Regions from separate parts of the Actinomyces sp. Marseille-P3109 genome, predicted to be linked through region 2. Evidence: riboswitches for the same ligand, from Rfam matches in the RefSeq annotation. Region 2 holds a riboswitch; the other holds the start of a gene.
What was found. A riboswitch is a leader RNA that binds a small molecule or an ion and turns the genes downstream of it on or off. The one in region 2 is predicted to bind FMN.

Region 1: another riboswitch for FMN. It lies ahead of ribD (bifunctional diaminohydroxyphosphoribosylaminopyrimidine deaminase/5-amino-6-(5-phosphoribosylamino)uracil reductase RibD); the one in region 2 lies ahead of BQ8008_RS04745 (ABC transporter permease).

What each region holds. Positions count from the first base shown of each region.
Region 1 is NZ_OOHN01000008.1:720,775-728,013, reverse strand. Features, by position in the region: gene rpsT (30S ribosomal protein S20) at 131-391, shown strand; gene BQ8008_RS03465 (DUF1846 domain-containing protein) at 512-1,999, shown strand; FMN riboswitch at 2,201-2,330, shown strand; gene ribD (bifunctional diaminohydroxyphosphoribosylaminopyrimidine deaminase/5-amino-6-(5-phosphoribosylamino)uracil reductase RibD) at 2,351-3,520, shown strand; gene BQ8008_RS03455 (riboflavin synthase) at 3,520-4,194, shown strand; gene BQ8008_RS03450 (bifunctional 3,4-dihydroxy-2-butanone-4-phosphate synthase/GTP cyclohydrolase II) at 4,188-5,519, shown strand; gene ribH (6,7-dimethyl-8-ribityllumazine synthase) at 5,516-5,989, shown strand; gene holA (DNA polymerase III subunit delta) at 5,998-7,029, opposite strand; partial or broken gene BQ8008_RS14095 (ComEC/Rec2 family competence protein) at 7,119-7,239, opposite strand, start outside.
Region 2 is NZ_OOHN01000008.1:1,012,961-1,020,199, reverse strand. Features, by position in the region: gene acpS (holo-ACP synthase AcpS) at 1-65, shown strand, start outside; gene putP (sodium/proline symporter PutP) at 138-1,631, shown strand; gene BQ8008_RS04750 (glycerate kinase) at 1,659-2,819, shown strand; FMN riboswitch at 2,891-3,041, shown strand; gene BQ8008_RS04745 (ABC transporter permease) at 3,176-4,138, shown strand; gene BQ8008_RS04740 (ABC transporter substrate-binding protein) at 4,187-5,245, shown strand; gene hisG (ATP phosphoribosyltransferase) at 5,287-6,132, opposite strand; gene BQ8008_RS04730 (phosphoribosyl-ATP diphosphatase) at 6,190-6,453, opposite strand; gene BQ8008_RS04725 (hypothetical protein) at 6,636-7,239, opposite strand, start outside.

The sequences.
Region 1 (7,239 bases), 290 kb from region 2:
CTGGACCTCTGGCCTGGCCGGCTGCGGGGTCCGGCGACCGGGTCAGCCAGGTGCCCCACCACCTCATGTCAGCCCGTGGCGCGAACCCTCTCTCCGGCCATCGACCAATCAGACGCGAGAAAGTTTCACCGTGGCGAACATCAAGTCCCAGATCAAGCGCATCAAGACCAACGAGAAGGCCCGCCTGCGCAACAAGTCCGTCAAGTCCGAGCTCAAGACCTACGTGCGCCGCGTGCGTGAGGCCGTCGAGGCCGGTGACAAGGACGCCGCGCTCGAGCACCTCAAGGCCGCCTCCCGCAAGCTGGACAAGGCCGTCTCCAAGGGTGTCATCCACAAGAACCAGGCCGCCAACCGCAAGTCCAAGCTCGCCAAGCGCGTCGCCTCCATCTGAGGCCACCGCAGCAGTGAGCATCCGAAGGGCGCCTCCCATCCGGGAGGCGCCCTCCCCTTTTTTCCCGCACTCGTTCCCTGACCCTCACCACGTTCATCAGACCGCCTCAAGGAGAGCCCATTGCGCATCGGATTCGACCGGGACAAGTACCTGCGGATGCAGTCCAGCCATATCGCGGAGCGCCGCGCCCAGTTCAGCGGCAAGCTCTATCTGGAGTTCGGCGGCAAGCTCATTGACGACATGCACGCCTCGCGCGTACTGCCCGGCTTCACCCCGGACAACAAGATCGTCATGCTCGCCGAGCTGGCCGACGAGGTCGAGATCGTCATGGCGGTCAACGCCAAGGACCTGGCCCGCAACAAGGTCCGTGCGGACCTGGGAATCTCCTACGAGGACGACCTTCTGCGCCACATCGACGCCTTCCGCAGCTACGGGCTCTACGTGGGCAGCGTCGTGGTGACCCAGTGGACCGACGACAACCGCCAGGCCCACGACTTCAAGCGCAAGCTGGAGGCGCTGGACATCACTGTCTACCGCCACTTCCCCATTCCCGGCTACCCCGGCGACGTCGCCCGCATCGTCTCCGAGGAGGGCTACGGGCGCAACGAGTACATCGAGACCAGCCGGGACCTCGTGGTGGTCACCGCCCCCGGCCCGGGCAGCGGCAAGATGGCCACCTGCCTGTCCCAGATCTACCACGACCACCAGCGGGGCATCTCCTCGGGCTACGCGAAGTTCGAGACCTTCCCGATCTGGAACCTGCCGCTGGACCACCCGGTCAACATCGCCTACGAGGCCGCCACCGCAGACCTCGACGACGTCAACATGATCGACCCCTTCCACCTGGCGGCCCACGGCGTCCAGACCGTCAACTACAACCGCGACGTCGAGGTCTTCCCGGTCCTGAGCCGCCTGTTCGAGGAGATCCTGGGATCATCGCCCTACGCCTCCCCCACGGACATGGGCGTCAACATGGCCGGCAACTGCATCAGCGACGACGACGCCTGCCGGCAGGCCGCCAGCCAGGAGATCATCCGCCGCTACTACCGCGCCCTGGTGACCGAGAAGCGCGAGCTCATCGCCCCCGTCCAGTCCCAACGGATCGCGCTGCTCATGGCCAAGGTGGGGGTCAGCAAGGAGGACCGTCCGGTAGTGCCGCCCACGCTGGAGGTGGCGGCGGCCACCGGCGAGCCGGCCTCGGCGATCGAGCTGCCCGACGGGCGCATCGTGACGGGTAAGACCTCGGCCCTGCTGGGATGCTCCTCGGCGATGCTGCTCAACGCCCTCAAGGTCCTGGCCGGGATCGATGACGGTGTTGACCTGCTGGCTCCGGCCTCCATCGAACCCATCCAGAAGCTCAAGACCCAGGGACTGGGCAGCCGCAACCCGCGCCTGCACACCGACGAGGTGCTCATCGCCCTGGCCGTGTCCGCCAACGGGGACGACAACGCCCGCAAGGCCCTCGACCAGCTCGAGACGCTGCGGGGCTGCGACGTCCACACCTCAACGATCCTGGGGTCGGTGGACGAGGGCATCTTCCGCGCGCTGGGTGTTCAGGTGACGAACGAGCCGGTCTTCGCCACGAAGTCCCTGTACCGCAAGAAGTGAGGCCCGGGCGCAGGCGGCCTGCCCGCGGTGCCGCCCGCATCCGGACGCCCGAGCTGGGAGCGTCGTCCGCGACCATCACGTACGAGCACGTATGAGAACAGGCTCGGGTCGGACACCCTGCCGAGGTGGGGCTGGTCACATGTGCGCGGGGAGGCGGCCGAGCGCACTAGCGCGCGGTACATTCTCTCCAACGAGATGAGCTCGTGTGCTCTGGGGTCGGTGAAAGTCCGAACCGGCGGTGACAGTCCGCGACCCGGTCGCATCCAGCGACCGGCTGACCAGGTGAAACTCCTGGACCGACGGTGAGAGTCCGGATGGGAAGCGCACACGGGACACACAATGCCGTGCCGGGTGCCGTGCACCCGGCGGGTCCGGCGTGACGGTGTCTCTCCCCAGCGCACCCGAGGGAGAGGACCGGATGACCTGCATCGCGGCCGTCTGCACGGGGGTGAACGAGGTCATCCGGTCCTCTCCGCCGACGGTGACGTCCTCGCCGAGGGCCACCACTGTGGCGCCGGCACCGCCCACGCCGAGGTCGACGCGCTGGCGAACCTCGCCGCGGCGGGCGCCTCCGCCCAGGGAGCGACCGTCGTCGTCACCCTCGAGCCGTGCGACCACGAGGGCCGCACCGGCCCGTGCGTCCAGGCGCTCCTCTCCGCAGGCGTGGCCGAGGTCATCTACGCCCAGGACGACCCGACCGAGCCGGCCGGAGGCGGCGCGGCGACGCTGGAGGCCGCCGGCGTGCGGGTACGGCGCGGGCTGTGCTCCCAGGACGCCGCGCGTCTCAACCGCCCGTGGCTCCTCACCGTGACCCGCGGCCGCCCCATGGTGACGTGGAAGCTCGCCGCCACCCTCGACGGCCGTATCGCCGCCGACGACGGCACCAGCCGGTGGATCACCCCGGCGGCGGCCCGCCGCGACGCCCACCACCTGCGCCGTCAGTGCGACGCCGTCATGGTGGGCACCGGCACCGCCCTCGCCGATGACCCGGCCCTCACAGTCCGCGACGAGACGGGAGAGCCCGCCCCGGCTCACCTCCAGCCGCTGCGCGTCGTCGTCGGATCCAGGCGCCTGCCTCCCACCTCCAGGGTGCTCGCCGACGACCACTACCTCCTCCTGCCCGACCACGACCCGCGCACCGTCCTCGCCGTGCTCGCCGAGCGCGAGATCCGCCACGTCCTCCTCGAAGGAGGCCCGACCCTCGCGACCGCCTTCCTGCGCGCCGGCGTCGTCGACGAGGTCGTCGCCTACACGGCCCCCGCACTTCTGGGCGCGGGACCGGCCGCCGTCGCCGACTTCGGGGCGACGACGATCACCGACGCCCTGCGGCTGCGTCATCCCCGCGTCGAGGTCCTCGGCGCGGGCGACGGGCTCGCCGTCCGCCTCTCCGGTGACCTGGGGGCCGACGACGCCCATCCCGACGCCCCTGCGGTCCCGAGGCCGCGGCACAGCGCTCAGCGCCCGGACCACCGGGACCGCACTCATCCCCCTATCCGCCGCCACACCGAGGAGAGTCACTGATGTTCACCGGAATCGTCGAGGAGCTCGGACGCATCGTCCGGCTCGAGACCGTCGAGAACTGCGCCCGGCTGACGATCGAGGCGCCCACCGTCACCCAGGACGCGAGCCTGGGCGACTCCATCAGCGTCAACGGGTGCTGCCTGACGGTGGCCGCCATGCACGGGAGCGCCTTCACCGCCGACCTCATGGCGGAGACTCTCACGCGCACCACCCTGGGCTCCCAGGCGCCGGGAGACCCGGTCAACCTCGAGCGCGCCCTGCGCGCCACCGACCGGCTCGGCGGGCACATCGTTCAGGGTCACGTCGATGCCACCGCCGAGGTCCTCGGCCGCCAACACGGCGAGCACTGGGACCTCCTGCGCGTCGGCCTGCCGCGGGAGATCGCCCACTACGTCGCCGTCAAGGGATCGGTCGCCCTCGACGGGGTGTCACTGACCGTCATCGACGTCGATGACGTCAACGAAGCCCGGCACGACGCCGCCCCCGACGTCTCCCCCACGCCGGGAGCAGGGGCGTCGCTCAGCGTCGGCCTCATCCCGGAGACGCTGCGACGCACGACTCTGGGCACGAGGCGGCCGGGAGAACGGGTCAACCTCGAGGTCGACGTCATGGCCAAGTACGCCGAGCGTCTTCTGGGCGCCCGCCTGAGCGAGGAGGGGCGGCAGGCATGCTGAGCACGAGGAGCGTGCGCCCGGAAACGCGTATGGACAGCGTCGAGGACGCCCTCACCGCCCTCCGTGAGGGCCGGATGGTCGTGGTCGTCGACGATGAGAGCCGGGAGAACGAGGGGGACCTCATCCTCCCCGCGGCGACCGCCACAACCGAGCAACTGGCCTTCGCGATCCGACACTCGACCGGCATCATCTGCGCACCCATGACGGCCCAGGAGCTCGACCGCCTGGGCATCCCCATGATGACCGAGCACAACACCGATCCCAAGAGGACGGCCTTCACACTGAGCGCCGACGCACGCACGGGCGTCACCACGGGCGTGAGCGCCGCCGACCGGGCACGCACCCTCCGTGTCCTGGCGGACCCGGACTCAGCACCGACCGACCTCGTCCACCCCGGCCACGTCTTCCCCCTGCGTGCATGCGAGGGCGGAATCCTCACGCGCCGCGGTCACACGGAGGCCGCCGTCGACCTCATGCGCCTGTCGGGCAACCGGCCCGTGGGCGTCCTCGTGGAGGTCGTCAACGACGACGGCACCATGGCGCGCCGACACCAGCTGCGAGAGCTCGCCGACGCCCACGCCATGCCCATGATCACGGTCGGCGACCTGGAGCGCCACCGGTGGCTGCACGAGGATCTCGTCGAGGAGGCCGTCTCTGCGCACCTGCCCACCGCGCACGGGGAGTTCACCGCCCACGCCCTGCGCAGCAGGGTCGACGGCACCGAGTACCTCGCGCTCGTGTGCGGCCGCGTCGCGGACGGTGAGGACGTCCTCACCCGCGTCCACTCCGCCTGCCTGACCGGCGACGTCCTGTCCTCCCTGCGCTGCGACTGCGGGCCGCAGCTGCGCGCCGCCATGGAGACGATCGGCGCCCGCGGCCGCGGGGTCCTCGTCTACGCCTCCGACCACGAGGGGCGCGGCATCGGGCTCATCGACAAGCTCCGCGCCTACGCGCTGCAGGAGGAGGGAATGGACACCCTCGACGCCAACGTCGCGCTGGGGCTGCCGGCCGACGCCCGCAGCTACGCCACCGCCGCCCAGGTGCTGCGGCACCTGGGCGTGCGCTCGGTCGAGCTCATGACGAACAACCCGGACAAGGTCGCGGGCCTGGAGCACTACGGCGTGAGCGTCCGCTCCAGGACGCCGACGCCGACCTTCGCCAACGGGGAGAACCTCAGCTACCTGCGCGCCAAGCGCGACCGCATGGGCCATCTGCTCACCGGGCTCGAGCCCAACGGGTCCCGCACGGACGTGCCGCCCAGTGAGGCGACGGCCGACGATGCGCCCTGGCACACGACCGACGAGAACGAGGGAGAGACACGATGAGCGGATCCGGGGCACCTGAGCAGAGCGCACCTCACGCGCGAGGCATGAGGGTGACGGTCGTCGCCGCCCAGTGGCACGAGCGCGTCATGGAGGGCCTGGTCGCCGGGGCGCTGCGCGCCGTCGAGGAGGCCGGAGCTCAGGCGAGCGTCGTGCGGGCGGTGGGCTCCTTCGAGCTTCCGGTGCTCGCCGCGGCCGCCGCGCGGGGCGGTGCCGAGGCGGTCGTCGCGCTGGGCGTCGTCATCCGCGGCGGCACCCCGCACTTCGACTACGTGTGCCGGGCCGCGACCGACGGGCTGAGCCGGGTGGCGCTCGACACCGGGGTACCGGTGGGCTTCGGCGTGCTCACGTGCGACGACGAGGCCCAGGCGCTGGCCCGCTGCGGCGGGCCTGGCTCGGACGAGGACAAGGGGTACGAGGCAGCCTGTGCGGCGATGGCCACGGCGCTCACCCTGGCCGCCATGCGGGTCTGAGAGGCGGCTCAGCGCCGGCGGGTACCGGAGCGGCGGGCGTTGCAGATCGTGAGCACCGCCCGCTCGACGGCGTAGACGGGGTCACGGCTGGCCCCCTTGGCCTCGGCGTCGGCCCGGGCGACTGCCAGGATCGAGGTGGCCAGGGCGTCGTCGGACCAGCCCTGGAGCTCGCGGCGGGCCCGGTCCACCTGCCAGGGGGCCATGCCCAGCTCGGCCGGGCTCATGCGCCTGCCTCCGGCGGCCGCGACCCGGGCGAGCTGGCGCACCTTCATCGCCAGGGCGGCGACGATGGCCACCGGCTCGGTGCCGGTGGCCACGGCGTGGCGCAGGGCGGTGATGGCGGCCGGGGTGTTGCCGGCCGCGGCGGCGTCGGCCACGGTGAAGCCGGTGGCCTCGATGCGCCCGGCGTAGTAGGTGCGCACGTGGTCGGCACTGATGGTGCCCTGGGTGTCGGCGAGGAGCTGGTCGACGGCGGAGCACAGCTCGCGCACGTCGCTGCCCAGGGCGTCGACGAGGGCGCCGACGGCCTCGGGGACGATGCTCCGCCCCGCGCGGCGCACGTCGGCCACGACCAGGGAGGACTTGTCCTTGGCGTTCTTGATGGCGTCGCACTGGATGGTCGGGTAGGGCGAGGCCTTGATGGCCTCGAGCAGGCGCTTGCCCCGCTGGCCTCCGTTGTGGCGCAGGATGACGCTGACCTCGGGGTCGGCGGCGCCCACGTAGGCGAGGAGGTCGGCCAGGAGGGCGTCGGTCATCTGCTCCAGGGCGGGGACGTAGACGAGCCGGGGCTCACCGAACAGGGAGGGCGACACGAGGGTGTCGAGCTGGTGGGGCTCGTAGGTGGCGGCCTCGAGGCGCGTGACCTCGGTGGTCGGGTCCTTGGCCTTGGCCTGCGCCAGAAGACTCGATACCGCGCGGTCGGCGAGGACCTCCTCGCCGGCACGGATGAGGACGATCGGCGCCAGCTGGGCCTGGTCCCAGCGGATTCCAGCCGGCGCGTTGCGCTGGCCCCGGGAGCGGGAGGTTCGGGTCGCTGCCATGGGGCAAGCCTGCCATGAGCGGGCCGAGTCAACCGTCTCAGTCCCTCCATCAGGGCTTGGCGGGCGCGGGGAGCCGCCAGGATCAGGACCCCGATCTCGCAGGCCCCCAGTGCCAGGGCGCCCGTGAGGCCGGCCGGCCAGGGCAGCGTGGCACCGGGCAGGTGAGCGAAGAACCCGGCGACCCGCACCATCCAGGAGCAGGCCGCGAGC
Region 2 (7,239 bases):
ACGGCGACTATGCGGTCGCGATCGTGCTGCATGCGCAGTGGGACCGAGCCCATGCAAGAAAATAGCGGAGACCCTGGTTCTGTCGCGCGCAGCCGGCCGCGATATGTCTCGCCGCTGAATGATGTGAGGACACATGAATGACTGACGCTACCTATCAGGCGATCGCAATGATCGTCTACTTCGTGGCCATGCTCGCCATCGGAGGCTGGGCCTATCTGCGAACGGACAACTTCGACGACTACATGCTCGCCGACCGAGACCTCAATCCCTGGGTGGCGGCCCTGTCCGCCGGAGCCTCGGACATGTCGGGGTGGCTGCTCATGGGACTACCAGGTGCCCTGTACGCCAGCGGCCTGGTCGGGGGATGGATCGCCGTCGGCCTGACGATCGGGGCCCTGGCGAACTGGCTGCTCGTCGCCCCCCGCCTGCGCGCCTACACCGAGGTCGCCAACAACTCCATCACTGTCCCCAGCTTCCTGGACAACCGCCTGCACGACACCCGCCGGCTGCTGCGCTGGTCCAGCGGTCTCATCATCCTGGTCTACTTCACCTTCTACGTCTCCTCCGGCATGGTCGCCGGCGGACGGTTCTTCGAGTCCTCCTTCGGGATGGACTACCACCTGGGCATGGTCATCGTCGCCGCCATCACGGTGGTCTACACGCTCATCGGCGGGTTCCTGGCCGTGTCCTACACCGACTTCATCCAAGGACTCATGATGGTGGCCGCCCTGATCATGGTGCCCATCGCCGGGGTCATGCACGTCGGCGGACCGTCCAACCTGGTCAAGGCCGTCTCCGAGGTCGACCCCCACTACTGGGCCCTCTGGGGCCCGACGACGACGATCATCGGAGTCATCTCGGCTCTGGCCTGGGGCCTGGGCTACTTCGGCCAGCCGCACATCATCGTCCGCTTCATGGCCATCCGCAGGCCCAAGGAGGCTGTGGCCGGCTGTGTCATCGGGATCGGCTGGATGCTCTTCGCCGTCCTCGGCGCGGCCGGCACCGCAGTCGCCGGCGTGGCCGTCTACCAGCACGACAAGAGCAAGCTGGCGGACCCGGAGACCGTCTTCATCACGCTGGGAAAGCTGCTCTTCCACCCGCTGGTCGCCGGATTCATGCTGGCCGCCATCCTCGCCGCGATCATGTCGACGATCTCCTCCCAGCTGCTCGTCACCTCCTCGGCACTCATCGAGGACCTGTACGGCTCTATCGCCCGTACCCGGACCAACGAGATCAGCGGTAACCGGATGGTGCTCTACTCGCGCATGGCGGTCTTCGCGATCGCCCTGGTTGCGGCCGTCATGGCCTGGAACCCCAGCAAGACGATCCTCGACCTCGTGGCCTTCGCCTGGGCCGGTTTCGGGGCCTCCTTCGGGCCGACCGTCCTGCTGTCCCTGTACTGGAGGCGTCTGAGCGCCATGGGTGCCTTCGCCGGCATGATCACCGGTGCCGTCATCGTCATGGTCTGGGGGAACGTCTCCGGAGGGCCGGGTGACATCTTCGAGCTCTATGAGATCGTGCCGGGTTTCCTGGGCAACCTGGCCGTGGCCTGGGCCGTGTCTCGCACGAGCCGGCCCTCGGAGGAGATCTCCCAGGAGTTCGAGGCCGCCGTCACCGCCTCCCGTTCATAGCCGGGCGAGGCGGACCGTGCCGTGCCCATGAGGATCGTCGTCGCCCCCGACTCCTTCAAGGAGTCCATGACGGCTGTCCGAGCGGCCCGGGCCATGACGGCCGGAGCGCGAGACGCACTGCCGTCGTGCGTGGTGGACCAGGTCCCGGTCTCTGACGGCGGGGAGGGCTTCGCCGAGGCCGTCACCACGGCCTGGGGCTGCTCGTGGCAGGAGGTGACCACCGTCGACGCCCTGGGCCGCCCCCGGATGGCGGGTTTCGGGCTCGACGGCGATCGCGCCGTCATCGACCTGGCCTCCAGCGTGGGACTGGAGCACATCGCGCCGGGGGAGCGGGACGTCATGAGCTCCTCGACCACCGGGCTGGGCCGCGTCATCACCGCCTCGGTCGACGCCGGGGCCCGCTCACTGCTCATCGGACTGGGCGGATCGGCCTCCAACGACATGGGCCTGGGGATGCTTGTGGCGCTAGGAGCCAGGTGCCTTGACGAGCAGGGACACAAGGCGGAACCAATCCCCGCAGAGTTCTCTCGCATCCAGCGGATCGAGGTTGAGCCGGCTCGACGGCGGCTTGAGGGCGTGAGCATCACGGTGGCCGGTGACGTGACGAATCCGCTCACGGGTCCCCACGGTGCGGCTGCCGTCTTCGGCCCGCAAAAGGGACTGACCGGGCCGGCCATTGCACAGGTCGACGGTGAGATGACGCGCCTGGCCTGCGTCCTGGGCCTGAGCCAGTGGGTTTCCCATCCAGGCACCGGTGCGGCCGGCGGTGCAGCCTTCGCCCTGGCCGCCGTACTCGGGGCGGAGATCACCGCCGGCATCGACCAACTGACTCGGGTTGTAGGGCTGCGTGAACGACTGGAGTCAGCCGACCTGCTGATGACGGGCGAGGGGGCGCTGGACAGGCAGTCCTTGGACGGCAAGGCGGTCAGTGGAGTGCTCCACCTGGCCCGGGAGTGCGGTGTACCCTCCATGGTCTTCGCCGGACGGGTCAGGACCGATGCCCGGGCTCGACGTCGTCTGGCCGACCTGGGAGCCCAGGACATCATCCAGATCTCCGATTCTTCGGAGCCGTTGGAGACGTCTTTGCAGCGGGGCCCGGATCGTCTGCGCCGGGCGGTTGCGGACGCTGTGCGTCACTTTTCCGCCGGTGATGCCCACTCGAACCACGCTTCGAACGACATCCTGTGAGCGCGCACATAACCATTGAGAAGTGAAGGGTATCGCCGTAGGACCATCCGCGTTGTATGCTGACTGCCAGCAACGTGCTCCGGGGTCGGTGAAAGTCCGAACCGGCGGTAACAGTCCGCGACCCGCTCGTGCCCTGACTGCCTCACGCAGTCAGGAATTCAGCGGTTGAGCCGGTGGAACTCCGGCACCGACGGTGAAAGTCCGGATGGGAGGATGCACGTGGTGCCCAGCGGGGGAGACCCCGTACCGCAGAATGGCGGCCTCGGCTCCACGACCTCACAGGGTCGGTCGAGTGCCGGACTGCGCGGGCACCCAGCACGTGTGTGCGCCGATCGACGACGCACGGGCGGACCCCGGTGCAGTCCGGGGCACTCGTTCCCGGAAGGACCCGGGAGGAGACCGCCGTGTACAGCCCCAGCCCCGCCGGCAAGGTCACGCACGCCCAGTCGCTCCGTGCCGTCGCATCCAGCGATTCGTCTGAGCCCCCACCCTCTTCGTTGGCTTCCTCGTCCAGGCCGCCGGCCCAACGCCGACGTCGCATCCGCGCCGCCGAGCAGCACGGGCCCTGGCCGGCCATCGGTTTGGGCGCCGCTCTACTGATCATCTGGCAGGTTGCCACCACCTCCGGCTCCGTCCCCGAGATCTTCCTGCCCAGTCCTCTCGCCGTCGTCGAGCGCCTGTGGCTGAACCTGACCCAGGTGGGGCTGGGGTGGAAGGCCTGGGTAACGCTGCGCGAGGCTCTGCTCGGATGTCTTCTGGCCGCCGTCTTCGCCCTGCCCCTGGCCTGGGGGCTGTACCGCTGGCGGCTGTTCTCACGCGCCGTCCTGCCCTACGTCGCCGCGAGCCAGGCGGTTCCCGGCGTCGCCGTGGCTCCCCTGCTAGTCCTGTGGATCGGCTACGGAACCCTGCCGGTCGTGGTCCTGTGCGCCTTCATGGTCTTCTTCCCCATCACGATCACGGTGCTGCTGGGACTGCGCAGTCTGGACGCCGATGTCATGGACGCAGCCCGGCTCGACGGCGCCCACGGTCTGAGCATGCTCATCCACATGGAGCTTCCCATGGCCCTGCCCGCGATCTACACCGGGCTGCGCACCGGCTTCACGCTGTCAGTCACCGGCGCGGTCGTCGGCGAGCTCATCATGGGCGGCGAAGGCCTGGGGACAGTGCTCTCCACGCAGCAGAGCCGGGGTGATACCACCGGCGTGTTCGCCACGATCACCCTCCTGTGCGTCCTGGCCACCTCCATCCACTGGGAACTCCACGAGCTCGAGCGACGCAGCCGCACCGTGGACGCCCTACGCGGCAGGAACATTACCTGAGCACCTCGCAGTCCCAGCTCCTCACCTTCTGAAGAATTAGGAAACATCATGGCCCTCACCACCATTACTCGCACCGGCTTCTCCCACCCGGCTCTCTCGCGCCGCCACCTGCTGGCCGGCAGTCTGGCGCTGACCGGGACCGGCATGCTCGCCGCCTGCTCCTCGGGAACCGCCAGCCGCGCAGCCTCCGCCTCGGCCTCCGGAGGCGGCGGTGCACTGACCATCGGCCTGACCTACACACCGAACATCCAGTTCGCCCCCTTCTACATGGCCACGAAGGACGGTAAGTACGCCACGGGTGTGGAGCTACGCCACCACGGCGCGCAGGAGGGACTCTTCGACGCCCTTCAAAGCGGACAGGAGCAGCTGGTCGTCGCAGGTGCCGACGAGGCGGTAGTGGCCGTCTCCAACGGGAGCGACCTCGTCGTCGTCGGTGGCTACTACCAGTCCTACCCGGCCTGCCTCATCGTGCCCGAGGACTCCTCAATCAACACTCCGGCGGACCTGAAGGGCAAGACCGTCGGCACACCGGGACGCAAGGGGGAGACCTGGTACGCCCTCCAGCTGGCCATGGACACGGCCTCCCTGACCGAGTCCGACCTGACGATCCAGGACATCGGCTACACCCAGCAGGCGGCACTGGTCGGCGGCAAGGTCGACGCCGTCGTCGGCTTCTCCAACAACGACGCGATCCAGGTCGGTCAGTCCGGAACGGCCGTGCGCACTATTCAGGTCGCCGATCAGGTCCCTCTCATCGGAGTCTCACTGGTGACGAGCCACTCCGTGCTGGAGTCCCGTCGCCAGGATCTTCAGTCAGCGGTCAAGGCCTCGATCGAGGGGATGACGGCATTCGTCAAGGATCCCGACGCTGCGGTCGATGCGTCCAAGGAGCACGTGCAGGACCTGGTGGACGCCACTCAGGCAGCCCGCGCACGAGAGGTCGCCGTGGCCACCGGCAAGCTGGTCAGCGGTGACGGCTCTCATCCCATCGGCTCGGTGCGAGTCGATGACTTCACCCCGATGATCGAGTTCCTCTCCTCCCACAAGCTCCTGGGGGACACGAAGACGCCCCAGGCGGCCGATGTGTGCGTACCTCTGGGGCAGTAGCCATCAGAGGAGCAGCTCGAGGCGGCCGTCGGAATAGCCGGCTACAGTCGGCAGGCCAGCAGTGAGGACACGAGGATGGCGCGCGCCCCGACCTCGTAGAGCTCGTCCATGACCCGGTTCATGTCCACCCTCGGAACCATGGCGCGCACCGCCACCCAGTCGGGGTTCTGCAGCGGAGAGACGGTGGGGGACTCGATACCCGGAGTGAGGGCCGCCGCCAGGTGCAACTTGTTCATGGGGATGTCGTAGTCCACGAGCACGTAGGCGCGGGCGCGCAGCACCCCCTCCAGGCGACGCACGAGGGTGGCCAGTCCGGGCTCACCACGATACTGCTCGGTGGTGATGAGCACCGCCTCGCTGATGAGAATCGGGGCGCCGAAGGTCTCCAGACCTGCTGCTCGCAGCGTCGTGCCGGTCTCGACGACGTCGGCGATGAGGTCGGCCACGCCCAGCTGGACGGAGGACTCCACGGCGCCGTCGAGGTGAACGGTCTGGGCATCCACACCTTGGGAGGCCAGGTAGCTGCGCACCAGGACGTCGTAGGAGGTGGCCACGCGCCGCCCGGCGACATCGGCCAGGGAAGTCATCGTGCCCTTGGGAGCGGCGAAGCGGAAGGTGGAGCGGGCGAAGCCCAGGGGCAGGTGCTCGACGGCGTCGACCCCGGAGTCCAGCAGCAGGTCACGTCCGGTGATGCCTGCGTGCACGGTGCCCTGGCCGACGTACACGGCGATGTCGCGCGGACGCAGGAAGAACAGCTCGACGTCGTTGGCCTCGTCGACGAGCACGAGCTCGCGCCCCGTGCGGCGGGTGCGGTAGCCCGCCTCGGAGAGCATGGTGATGGCGGGCTCGGACAGCGAGCCCTTGTTGGGGACGGCGATACGCAGCACGGCGGTTCCTGATCTGTGGTGAGGAGGTCGAGTAGGAGGTGTGAGGGGATTCGAGGCTTACAGGTAGCGGTAGACGTCCTGGAGGCTGTAGCCCTTGGCGACCACCATGACCTGGACGTGGTAGAGCAGCTGGCTGATCTCCTCGCAGGCGGCCTCATCGGACTCGTGCTCGCAGGCCATCCAGGCCTCGGCGGCCTCCTCGACGAGCTTCTTGCCGATGAAGTGGACCCCGCGATCCAGCTCCTCCACCGTCCCGGAGCCCTCGGGTCGGGTGGCCGCCTTGTGCTGCAGCTCGGTGAAAAGGTCCTCGAAGGTCTTCATATCCCTAGGCTATCGGAAAGCGGACGGGCTACCGAGCGACCGTTGACCTACGTGGGACCCGAGCAGGTCCTCGGCGCTCACCGCCGTCGCCTCGGGCGGGATGGCTTCCCTCTTCAAGAGATACCCCGCCCGATGCGTCGGTACGGCTCTGTGGTCACTGGGATCGGTTGTCCCAGACCGGCTCAGTCCCGGATGGCGGCGCGCCTGGATCCAAGGACCGCGGCCCCTATCGCCACCGATCCGATGAGCAGACTGAGGACGACGATCGTCATCCAGCGCTCGGGGAACTGGTGGGCCACGGCGATCCAGCTCCAGGGGGCCAGCCGCCACAGCCAGGTGACCGCCAGGACGTCATTGCCGCCGATGAGCAGCCCCATGATCACCAGGATGACGTTGAGGACGATCGCCACGACGATCCGGGTGCTCAGAGCCACCGCCAGACTGACGGCCGCGATCATGAAGGCCACCGCGGGCATCACCATGAGCCCGTAGACGGGACCGGCCAGGCCCGGCAGGCTCGGATCGTTGCGGGTCAGAGTGTCACCGAGGACGGTCACGATCCAGGAGACGACCAGGACCGGGATGAGGAAGAAGCCACTCAGGACCGCAGCTGAGGCCAGGATGCCCCCGCCCCCTCGGCGGGTGATGAGCGTACGCCAGGCGGGCTGGAGGCGTCCCCACACCGTGATGCCGACGAGGGCCGCGGCAACCGGCGCTCCCATGAGCTCGAGGAAGCTCTGCCCGTACCCGGGTGGATACACGGTGTGGAGGACACCCAGGAAGGCG